One region of the Rheinheimera fenheensis genome, then DNA from elsewhere that is predicted to be linked to it. Evidence: riboswitches for the same ligand, from Rfam matches in the RefSeq annotation. Region 1 holds a riboswitch; the other holds the start of a gene.

Region 1 (5,150 bases):
GCACAGCAAGCTGAGCTGCTATGCTCATCCGGTCGAGGGGTTGCAGCAGACAGTGCCGGCGGCATTACAGCTTTAGCACAGCAGCTGACACAAAGTGCCGTTGTGGTGCAAAAACTGCAGCAGGAGTCTGGCCAAATCTCTGCAGTGGTCGATGTGATCCGTAAAATTTCTGAACAAACTAACTTGCTGGCGCTTAATGCAGCGATTGAGGCAGCAAGGGCCGGCGAAGCGGGGCGCGGTTTTTCAGTTGTCGCAGACGAGGTGCGCACCTTATCCGCCAATACCCAGCAGGCGACAGAGTCAATTAATACTATGGTGACCTTACTGCAACAGCAGGCTGCCAGTGCGGTACAAGTGATACAGCAAGCACACCAACAAGCCGATCATAGCGTGCAGCTGGCACAGGAGACCGGCCAGCGTTTTGCACAGCTGGCCTCTGCGGTTGAGGGCATTCACAGTGCTAATCAGAGTATTTGTAGTGCTACGCTGCAGCAACAAGCGGTTACTGATGATATTGCCGATAATATTCACCGCTTAAACGACAATATTAGTCAGTTAAGCTATAGCGCAGGCATTGCTACCGGTGCTAGTGAGCAGCTAACGCAACTCTCTAATCAGCTTAACGCTGACTGGCAGGTGTTTAATAGGCGCGCCTAAGCCAGATTAACCCGGCGGACAGGCACGATACAATGCCATCATTTGGCTGCCGGTTTGCATCAGGCTGAGTAGCAGGCTGGCCGCATAAACAAACACCAGGCTTAGCAGCGCGGAGAATATAATTTTGCCGCTACTTAGTTGTTGCTGCTTACCGTAGGCAAACCAGGCAATAAACAGCCAGCAGACCAAAATAAGCTGCATACCTGCTTGTAACCCGACTCCCAGCAAAAACAGCGGCCGCTCTGTTGCTTGCAGGTACAGGCTTTGCGCCTGCGCCAGTTGCTGCTGTAGAGCATCACTTGCTGTCGGGTTGGCTGCTAACTCGCCTGAGACATCAGTATTGCACAAAAGCTGTGCTGTCATGGGCTGCAATGCTTTAGCGCTTTGCTCCAGCTGGATCCAGCTTTTGGCAACTGTGGGATCTATCATGCCGATATTGGTCAGCGCGTTGGCAAATACCAACAGTACCATGGTGATACCGCAGAAAAAGGCAAACAAACGAAAAAAGGTAAAGAAGCTGCCGCCAGCACCCACCATTTTCAAGCAGCCAAAGGCGATAGCAGCGGCGAAAAATAACAGAAATAAATCAAACAGTGCGCTACTGGCCAAATTAGTAAAAGCAGCGTCGTCGCTGGGTAGGGTGACAGGGTTTACTGCTTCGGGTAACAACTGGCTGATAAACAGCGCAATAAGAAAAGATAAAATAAGAAACTCAACGCCTTTGCTGACTTCATCGGGTTGTTCGGCAATTGCCAGTTGTTGCTGAATAAAGTGTCTTGGGCGAAACAAACACTGGCTGAAGTGCGAAAAAAATAACGGAATTTCAGCAATAACGCGCTCTACATAGCTTTTCATCATGTGTCCTTGTCAGCGAATAAGCCGGCGGAAACAACATAATTCCGCTTCAACTATAGGCGTTGCGGCGCCGTTGTGCATTGCATGGACCAATAAAACGCTATACACTTGCGGCGCGACCAAGGGGTGCAATTGCTGAGATGCCGTCAGGCGAACCCTTAGAACCTGATCCGGATTATACCGGCGGAGGGATGGTGCTAACTCCTCAAGCTGGTGTGATCTCTGAAGTTTGGAGATTCATACAACAATGCGTGTTTTACCTTCAATTTTATCCTTAGCCGTATGTAGCAGTTTTACTGCGCTTGCCAGTCCGTCTGAAACCGCTATTGAACGCCTAACCGTGCAGGGCGATTTACGCCAGCAGTCGGTGCAGCAGCTAGCAGGTAGTATCGCTGTAGTCAGTGAGCAGGACGTAAAGCGCACGTCGGCGCAGCACCTGGACGATTTACTCAGCCAGTTTGCTAACGTCAACTTTGCTGCCGGCGCCTCGCGTGGTCGCTATATTCAAATTCGCGGCATTGGCGAGCGTAGTGAGTTTGTCGATACGATAAACCCTTCAGTTGGCATTTTAATTGATGGCATCGATTACTCGGGGCTGGGCATCAGCGGCATTAGCGATATTGCCCAGCTCGAGGTTTTTCGCGGCCCGGAAGCCAGCCGCTTTGGTGCTAATGCCTTAGCAGGTATGTTGAACTTAACCAGCAAAGGCCCTACAGCAACTGCTGAGGGTAAACTTAGCGCTACGCTGGCTAATTATGACAGCCGGCAGCTGGCCGCGCAGTATAGCAATAGCCTGAACAGCAAGCTGGGTTATAGCCTGTCTTTAGAGCAGCAAAGCTCAGACGGCTTTATTGATAACGCCTTTTTAAACCGCGACGACACCAATAACATTGACGAGTTTACCGGTCGCGCCAAGCTGGCGTATCAGACCACGGATGCGCTGGTGCTGACGTTTATTGCCCATCTGACCGATCAGGATAATGGCTATGACGCCTTTTCGCTGGACCGTAACCGCACCACCTTGTCAGACGAGCCGGGTCAGGACCAAATTCGCAGCAAAGCGCTGGCGGTAAAAGCCGATTACAGCGGCTTGCCATTCGCCACCCTGCAAGGCCAGCTAAGCTGGCTCAGTGCCGACAGCGATTATGGCTTTGATGAAGACTGGAGCTATGTCGGTATTCACCCGGATGAATACTCCACCACTGACCGTTACCTGCGTGCACGTGATCAGCTGACACTGGATTACCGCTTTGTCTCTACACCCGAAGGTAAACTTGGCCAAAGTGACTGGGTGCTGGGGCTTTATGTTGCCAACAAGGGCTTTGATTTAACCCGCCAGTTCTGGAACTGGGATTTATGGCAGGCCGACAGCTTTATCAGCAGCCTGAATCGCACTAATGCTGCAGTATATGGTGAGTTAACCACACCGCTTAACAGTGGCTGGAGCCTGGTGTCTGGCCTGCGCTTAGAGCGCTACGACGATGACTACAGTGATAGCAGCGCCAATGCCATTAAAAACCATGACACCATGTGGGGCGCCAATATTAGCCTGAATTACCAAGTGAATAATCAGGCACTTATTTATTTGCTGGCCTCACGTGGCTACAAGGCTGGTGGTGTAAATGGCGATGCGCTGGCGAAAGCCGCCGACGGCAATTTAGCCGAGCTGAACAGCAAAGCTAGTTTTAAGCCGGAAACCCTGTATAACGCCGAGTTTGGTGTAAAGGGCAGTGCCCTGGATCAAAGCATCACCGCCCGTGTGGCCGCGTTTTATATGTGGCGTGATGATATGCAGGTAAAAGGCTGGCTAAACCCGAACAGCGGCCCGCAATTTGCCGGTTTTATTGATAATGCCGGCAGCGGCCGTAACTACGGTATTGAGATGGAAAACCGCCTGCAGCTGCACCCGCAACTGGCACTGTTTTTATCGGCCAGCTGGCTTAAAACCAAGCTTGGCCGCTATGTTACGCTGGACGGTGATAACTTTAGCGGCCGCGAGCAGGCGCAGGCACCGCGCTTCCAATACAGCCTGGCGACCGACTGGTATATCACCGAGGCGTTAACCTTTAACCTGAGTTTACAGGGTAAAGACAGCTTCTTTTATTCTGATGGCCATAATGCCCGCTCGAGCCGCTATGAGCTGTTAGGCGCGCGCTTAAGTTATCAGCTGGCCAACTGGGAGCTGGCACTGTGGACGCGTAACGCGCTGGATCAGGATATTGGTGTGCGTGGCTTCTACTTTGGTAACGACCCTCGCGACGGCTACCAGCCGCATGTATACGAGCAATTTTCCGAGCCGCGCCGTTTTGGTGCCAGTGCCAGTTATCAGTTTTAAGGAGAAGCTAATGCAACTGTCTGTTGAAATTAGTAAGTATCCGCTGGCGGATGACTACATAACCCCGATAAAAGGCTTTATTGAGCAGCTAAACCAGTACCCGGATATTAAGGTGCTTACCAATACCATGAGCACCCAGTTGTTTGGTGAGTACGACACTGTGATGCAGGCGCTGCAGGCTTGTATTAAGTGGTCGTTCGAGCACTACGGCAAGGTGGTTTTTGTAGTGAAGTTTATTCATGGTGATTTGCGGCCATGAATCAGCTGTTAAGCCAGGCCATAGCGCAGTGGCAGCTGATGCATAGCATCGAGCTTATTGCCACTGTGCTGGCGCTGGCTTATGTGGTGCTTGCGCTTAGGCAAAGCCTGTGGTGCTGGCCGGCAGCGCTGTTAAGCACCCTTTTATTTACCCATGTGATGTGGCAGTCGGCGTTGTTGTCTGATGCCTTGTTGCAGCTTTATTACGCTGCTATGGCATTGTATGGCTGGTGGCGCTGGCGTCAGCTGCAACAGTGCAGTGCGGCCGAACGTGGTCCGGTGTATGAGTGGTGCTGGCAGCGCCATGCGCTGTTAATTGCCCTCACGGCTTTGGCAGGCCTGGCTCTGGGGGCTTTTATGGCAAATTACACTCAGGCTGATTTTGCCTACGTTGACGCGCAAACCACTATGTTTAGCGTGATGGCCACCTGGCTGGTGGCACGTAAACTGGTGTCGAACTGGTTGTACTGGGTAGTGATAGATGCGGTATCGATTTATGTTTATGCACAAAAACACCTGTATTTCTTAACCGGCTTGTTTATGCTGTATACCGTTATTGCAATTGTTGGGTACTTTATTTGGCGCAGTCACTATCAGCAGCAACCCGCAGTGAACTTGAGCACCTAAGGCAGCTTTGTCAGCAGCTGGAGTTTTTTGTTGACCAACCCGTGCTTACGTTTGCCGCCTTATCGCACGGCGAGAGTAACCAAAGTTACTACGTAAAAACAGCCAACAGCCACTATGTGCTACGCTGTTACCCTGCCAATTCGGCTATCTGCCGCCAGCAGGAGCTGCGCTGTCAGCACGCCGCCGCGGCTAAAGGCCTCGCACCGGCACCGCTGTGTTTGAATAATCATTACCAGCTGATGTTAAGCGACTATATCGCCGATGGCGTGCCCTTTGATTATCAGCAGCATGGCCGCAGTGCTTTAGTGCGGGCCGTGGCGGCTTATCATCAGTTAGCGGTACAAAGCAGCGAGCTGGATTGCAGCCAATACCTGCAGCAACTGGTGCAGGCATTACCGCCAGCAGTAACGCCAGAGCC
Region 2 (5,150 bases), on a different contig from region 1:
AGCTTTAAACTGGAAGAGCTAACCCGCGCTAACGGCTTAGCTCATGAAAACGCCCATGATGCGTTATCCGATGTCTACGCCACCATTGCCATCGCCAGACTGATAAAAGAAAAACAGCCTAAACTCTTTAGCTATTTATTTGAGTTACGAAAAAAAGCCAAAGTGGCCGAGCTGATTGACGTCGCCGGTATGACACCGCTGGTGCATGTATCGTCAAAATTCCCGGCTACTCAAGGTTGTGTTAGCTGGGTGGTGCCGCTGGCATTTCACCCGACGAATAAGAATGCGGTGATTTGTTATAACCTGCAGGCCGACCCCACACCACTGCTGGAAGACGATATCGAGACCTTACAGCAAAAGCTGTACACCAAAACGACTGATCTGGCTGAGGGCGAACAGCGGCTGGGCTTAAAGCTTATTCATTTGAATAAATGCCCGGTTTTAGCACCAGCAAAAACCCTAACAGAACAGCGCGCCGCAGAATTTGGTATTGACAGAGCAAAGTGCCTGAAGCATTTAGAATTTTTACGCCAGCACCGTGAAGTGCAGGCCAAAGCTATTGAGTTGTATGAGCAGCTAAATGAGTTTGCCGCAGAAACCAACCCGGATTATCAGTTGTACAGCGGTTTTATCAGCGATGGTGACAAGCAAAAAATGGCGCAGTTGCATCAGCTAACGCCAGAGCAGTTGGCGGTAAACGCGCCGATGTTCAGTGACGAGCGCCTCAACAGTCTGCTGTTTTTATACCGTGCCCGCAACTACCCTTACAGCCTGACTGACAGCGAACAGCAAAAATGGCAGCGCTACCGCACGGATAAACTGATGCATGGACTGGATAACCCAAATTTAACGATGGAAGACTTTAGCCTGGCGCTGGAAAATCTGGCGCATGAGCACGCCAGTGATGAGCAGAAGATGAAAATTCTTAAATCACTTTACCTGTATGTGCAGAGTTTATAAAACACCGGTTGCAATCAGACCTTGAATTTCGTTAGCAATACGTGAATACTTAGCACCATCTTGTCGGAGTGCCCAGCTGTTTACAGCGGGCTGAGACCGTGAAAACGGGATCCGTTGAACCTGATCAGGCTAATACCTGCGAAGGGAAACAAGGGGAAATACAGCATTTAACCCAGGCCAAATCCGCCCGTCGGATTTGCTGACTGTTATAACCTGCCCCCACTCCGGACAAGCAACCTCAACTTGTTAACCGGAGCTTGCTATGTCTGCTACACCTTTATCAAAACGTGAGTTACGCGCCCATGCCCGAGCCTATATTCAGGCACTGCAAGGCGAAAACTTTCCCGGATCCAGCCGTCGTTACCTTGAATGCGGTCAAAGTGGCATTAAAGTGCCCGTACGGGATATTCACCTTAGTCCCAGCCGTTTAGCCGATGGCAGCCTTCAAGCTAACCCGTCACTGCCGGTGTATGACACTTCGGGCCCTTATGGCGACCCCACGCAGCCGTTAGATGTACTAAAAGGCCTGCCTAAGCTTCGGCTTAACTGGATTAATCAGCGCGGTGATGTAGCCCCCTCGCCCGAGCTGCCATATGCCGATATCGCACTGGATGAACAGATCACCGAATTTGAGCATCAGCCGCTTAAAGCCAAGCCTGGCAAAACAGTCACCCAATTACACTATGCCCGTGCCGGCATTATTACGCCAGAAATGCACTTTATCGCCCTTAGGGAAAATATGGCCACAGCAGATGATGGCGTCAGAACCCATCAGGGCGAAAGCTTTGGCGCAGCTATCCCTAAGCAAATCACCGCAGAATTCGTGCGCCAGGAAGTGGCCGCCGGCCGCGCCATTATTCCGGCCAATATTAACCACCCGGAAGCAGAGCCGATGATTATTGGCCGCAACTTTAAAGTTAAGGTCAATGCCAATATCGGTAACTCGTCGGTTAGCTCCAGCATTGAAGAAGAAGTGGAAAAGCTGGTGTGGGCCACGCGCTGGGGCGCAGATACCGTAATGGACTTATCTACCGGCCGGCGCATCCACCAAACCCGTGACTGGATTATCCGTAACAGCCCGGTGCCTATTGGTACAGTACCGATTTATCAGGCGCTGGAAAAAGTAAACGGCGATGTCAGCCGGATAAACTGGCAGGTGTTTTATGACACCTTAATCGAGCAAGCTGAGCAAGGGGTCGATTACTTTACTATTCATGCCGGGGTGTTAAAAGATTTTGTTGCCTTAACCGCGAAGCGGGTAACCGGCATCGTCTCACGCGGTGGTGCAATTATGGCGCAGTGGACAAGGTTGTATAACGAGGAAAGCTTTTTATATCAGCATTTTGAGCAAATTTGCCAGCTCTGTGCAGCTTACGATATTTCATTATCACTGGGTGACGGCCTGCGCCCAGGTAGTATTGCCGATGCCAACGATGAAGCGCAATTTGCCGAGCTGCGCACCCTGGGCGAACTGACCAAAATTGCCTGGCGCTATGATGTACAGGTGATGATAGAAGGCCCGGGCCATGTGCCGATGCAGCTTATTCAGGAAAATATGACTGAGCAGCTAAAGCATTGCCACGAAGCACCGTTTTATACTTTGGGCCCGCTGACGACCGATATTGCACCGGGTTACGATCATATTACCTCTGGCATAGGTGCTGCGATGATTGGTTGGTTTGGCTGCGCCATGCTGTGCTATGTTACGCCAAAGGAGCATCTCGGCCTGCCCAACAAAGAAGATGTAAAACAAGGTCTTATCGCTTACAAAATTGCCGCCCATGCGGCAGATCTGGCCAAAGGCCATCCGGCAGCGCAGCAAAGAGACAATGCCCTGTCTAAAGCCCGCTACGAATTTCGCTGGCAGGATCAGTACCATCTGGCACTGGACCCTTTCACCGCTAAAGCTTTTCACGATGAAACGCTAAGCCACGAAGGCGCCGATACCGAACAGTTTTGCTCAATGTGCGGACCGAAATTTTGCTCAATGCGGCTTAACCAGCAAGTTCAGCAGCAAGAGGCATTAACTGATGCTTGAGCAATTATCTAAAGCAAAACCCATCGTCTGGACTATTGCCAGTTCAGACAGTGGCGGTGGCGCCGGCATTCAGGCGGATTTACATACTTTTGCGGCAATGGATTGCCATGGTTGCAGTGTAATTGCGGCTGTCACGGCGCAAAATAGCACAGAAGTGGTTGGTTATGAGGCTGTGAGCCCTGCATTGTTTATCACCCAACTGAATTGTCTGCTTGAGGATATGCCACCTAAAGTAATTAAAATAGGGCTGATTCCTGATGCCGGATTGTTGGAGCAATTAGCCAGCTGGCTGGCGCAACATAAAACGGAATATTCTTTTGTGGTTGTAGCCGATCCGGTGCTAAGTAGCAGTAGCGGCTATAATTTTGTCCGGCAAAGCACACTGAGCCTCTGGCGGCAAAAGTTGTTACCCTTGCTGGACCTTATTACCCCCAACCTGCCGGAACTTTCCCTGCTTAGTCAGTTGCCGCACTCTGAGAGTGAGTTGCAAGCTGAGCAATTATTGCAATGGGGCGCAAAAGCCGTACTGGTAAAAGGTGGCCACAATAGCAATACAGTCGATATCACTGATCAGTTTGTCAGCCCAAACAGTCGCTTTCAGCTTACCCTACCCAGGCTCAGCGCGGTGCATAACCACGGCACCGGCTGCGTTTTATCCAGCGCAATAGCAGCAGCCTGGGCTCATGGTTATGAGCTTGCGGATAGTATTATTGTTGGCCGAGCTTATTTGCAACAAGCGCTGTGCCACAGCTACGCGACAGGCAAAGGCGCCGGTAGCTTACAGCATCACGGCTGGCCGACAGAGCCGCGCTATTTTCCCAAACTAAAACAGCCGCAAGATACTCACTACGATACGCTCAGCTTTGCCGCCATCACCGACCCTATCGGCTTTTATCCGGTGGTGGACAGTGTGCAATGGCTAAAACGTTTGCTGCCACTTGAACCGGACGTTATCCAACTACGCATAAAACATGGCGCTGCTTTGGAAATTGAACAGCAGATAGCCGAAGCTGTGGTATTAAGCCGCGACTACAAATTGCGGCTACTTATCAACGACCACTGGCAGCTGGCAATTAAATACGCTGCCTATGGCGTGCATTTAGGCCAGGAGGATTTAGCTGAAGCAGATTTACCTGCAATAGCTGCCGCCGGTTTACGTCTGGGCATTTCAACCCACAGTTACGCTGAAGTATTACGTACGCGTCAGTTACAGCCGTCTTACATCGCATTGGGGCATATTTTTGCCACCCAAACCAAGCAGATGCCATCACAACCCCAAGGCTTAACCAGGCTCAAGCGCTACGCAGCACTCTGTAGCGATATGCCAACTGTCGCGATAGGCGGTATTAGCGCAGAACGGCTTGATGCAGTGTTGCAGTGCGGTGTATCCGGTGTAGCCGTGGTATCTGCCGTTACCGCGCAGGCTGAACCTGAACAGGCATTTTCACGCTTTAAACATCACGTGGAGCAACATTATGCACATTTTGCTTAACGATACCTCATTACAACTTGCTGATGACAGCACCTTAGTGCAACTGTTACAGCAACAACAGTTAACCACTGAGGGCCTGGCAATCGCAGTGAACAATAGCATTATCGCTAAACGCCTTTGGCATGAGTATCAGTTGCAAAATCATGATCAGATACAACTATTTCAGATAGTGACAGGAGGCTGACCTTGCTGACAATTGCAGATACAACCTTGCACAGCCGCCTGCTGCTAGGTAGCGGAAAATTTGCCAGCCCACAGCTGATGCAACAAACTATAGAGGCCAGTGGCAGCCAGATGGTTACACTTGCCATAAAGCGACTGGAGTTAGATAAACCCCGGGATGATTTATTGACGCCACTGCGGGCGATGAAAATTCAGTTGCTGCCAAATACCTCTGGCGCTAAAACTGCGAAAGAGGCTATTTTTGCCGCTGAACTGGCACGCGATGCACTACAGACCCACTGGCTAAAACTGGAAATTCACCCTGACCCGCGCTATTTAATGCCCGATCCTATCGAAACCCTACTTGCTGCCGAACGGCTGGTTAAACTGGGCTTCGTGGTACTGCCCTATTGCAGTGCTGATCCGGTGTTATGTAAACGGCTGGAGCAAGTTGGCTGCGGGGCAGTCATGCCACTTGGCGCTGCTATTGGCTCTAAT

What was found. A riboswitch is a leader RNA that binds a small molecule or an ion and turns the genes downstream of it on or off. The one in region 1 is predicted to bind thiamine pyrophosphate.
Region 2: it holds a riboswitch for thiamine pyrophosphate, as region 1 does, so the genes downstream of both, thiC (phosphomethylpyrimidine synthase ThiC) here and ABGI61_RS04785 (TonB-dependent receptor) in region 1, are expected to answer to the same signal.

What each region holds. Positions count from the first base shown of each region.
Region 1 covers NZ_JBDPJM010000002.1:396,227-401,376, reverse strand. Annotated here, with positions in the region: gene ABGI61_RS04795 (methyl-accepting chemotaxis protein) at 1-657, shown strand, start outside; gene ABGI61_RS04790 (hypothetical protein) at 664-1,512, opposite strand; TPP riboswitch at 1,625-1,721, shown strand; gene ABGI61_RS04785 (TonB-dependent receptor) at 1,760-3,847, shown strand; gene ABGI61_RS04780 (YkoF family thiamine/hydroxymethylpyrimidine-binding protein) at 3,858-4,106, shown strand; gene pnuC (nicotinamide riboside transporter PnuC) at 4,103-4,732, shown strand; gene ABGI61_RS04770 (phosphotransferase family protein) at 4,684-5,150, shown strand, end outside.
Region 2 covers NZ_JBDPJM010000015.1:51,819-56,968, forward strand. Annotated here, with positions in the region: gene sbcB (exodeoxyribonuclease I) at 1-960, shown strand, start outside; TPP riboswitch at 1,015-1,125, shown strand; gene thiC (phosphomethylpyrimidine synthase ThiC) at 1,223-2,998, shown strand; gene thiE (thiamine phosphate synthase) at 2,991-4,490, shown strand; gene thiS (sulfur carrier protein ThiS) at 4,474-4,674, shown strand; gene ABGI61_RS16210 (thiazole synthase) at 4,677-5,150, shown strand, end outside.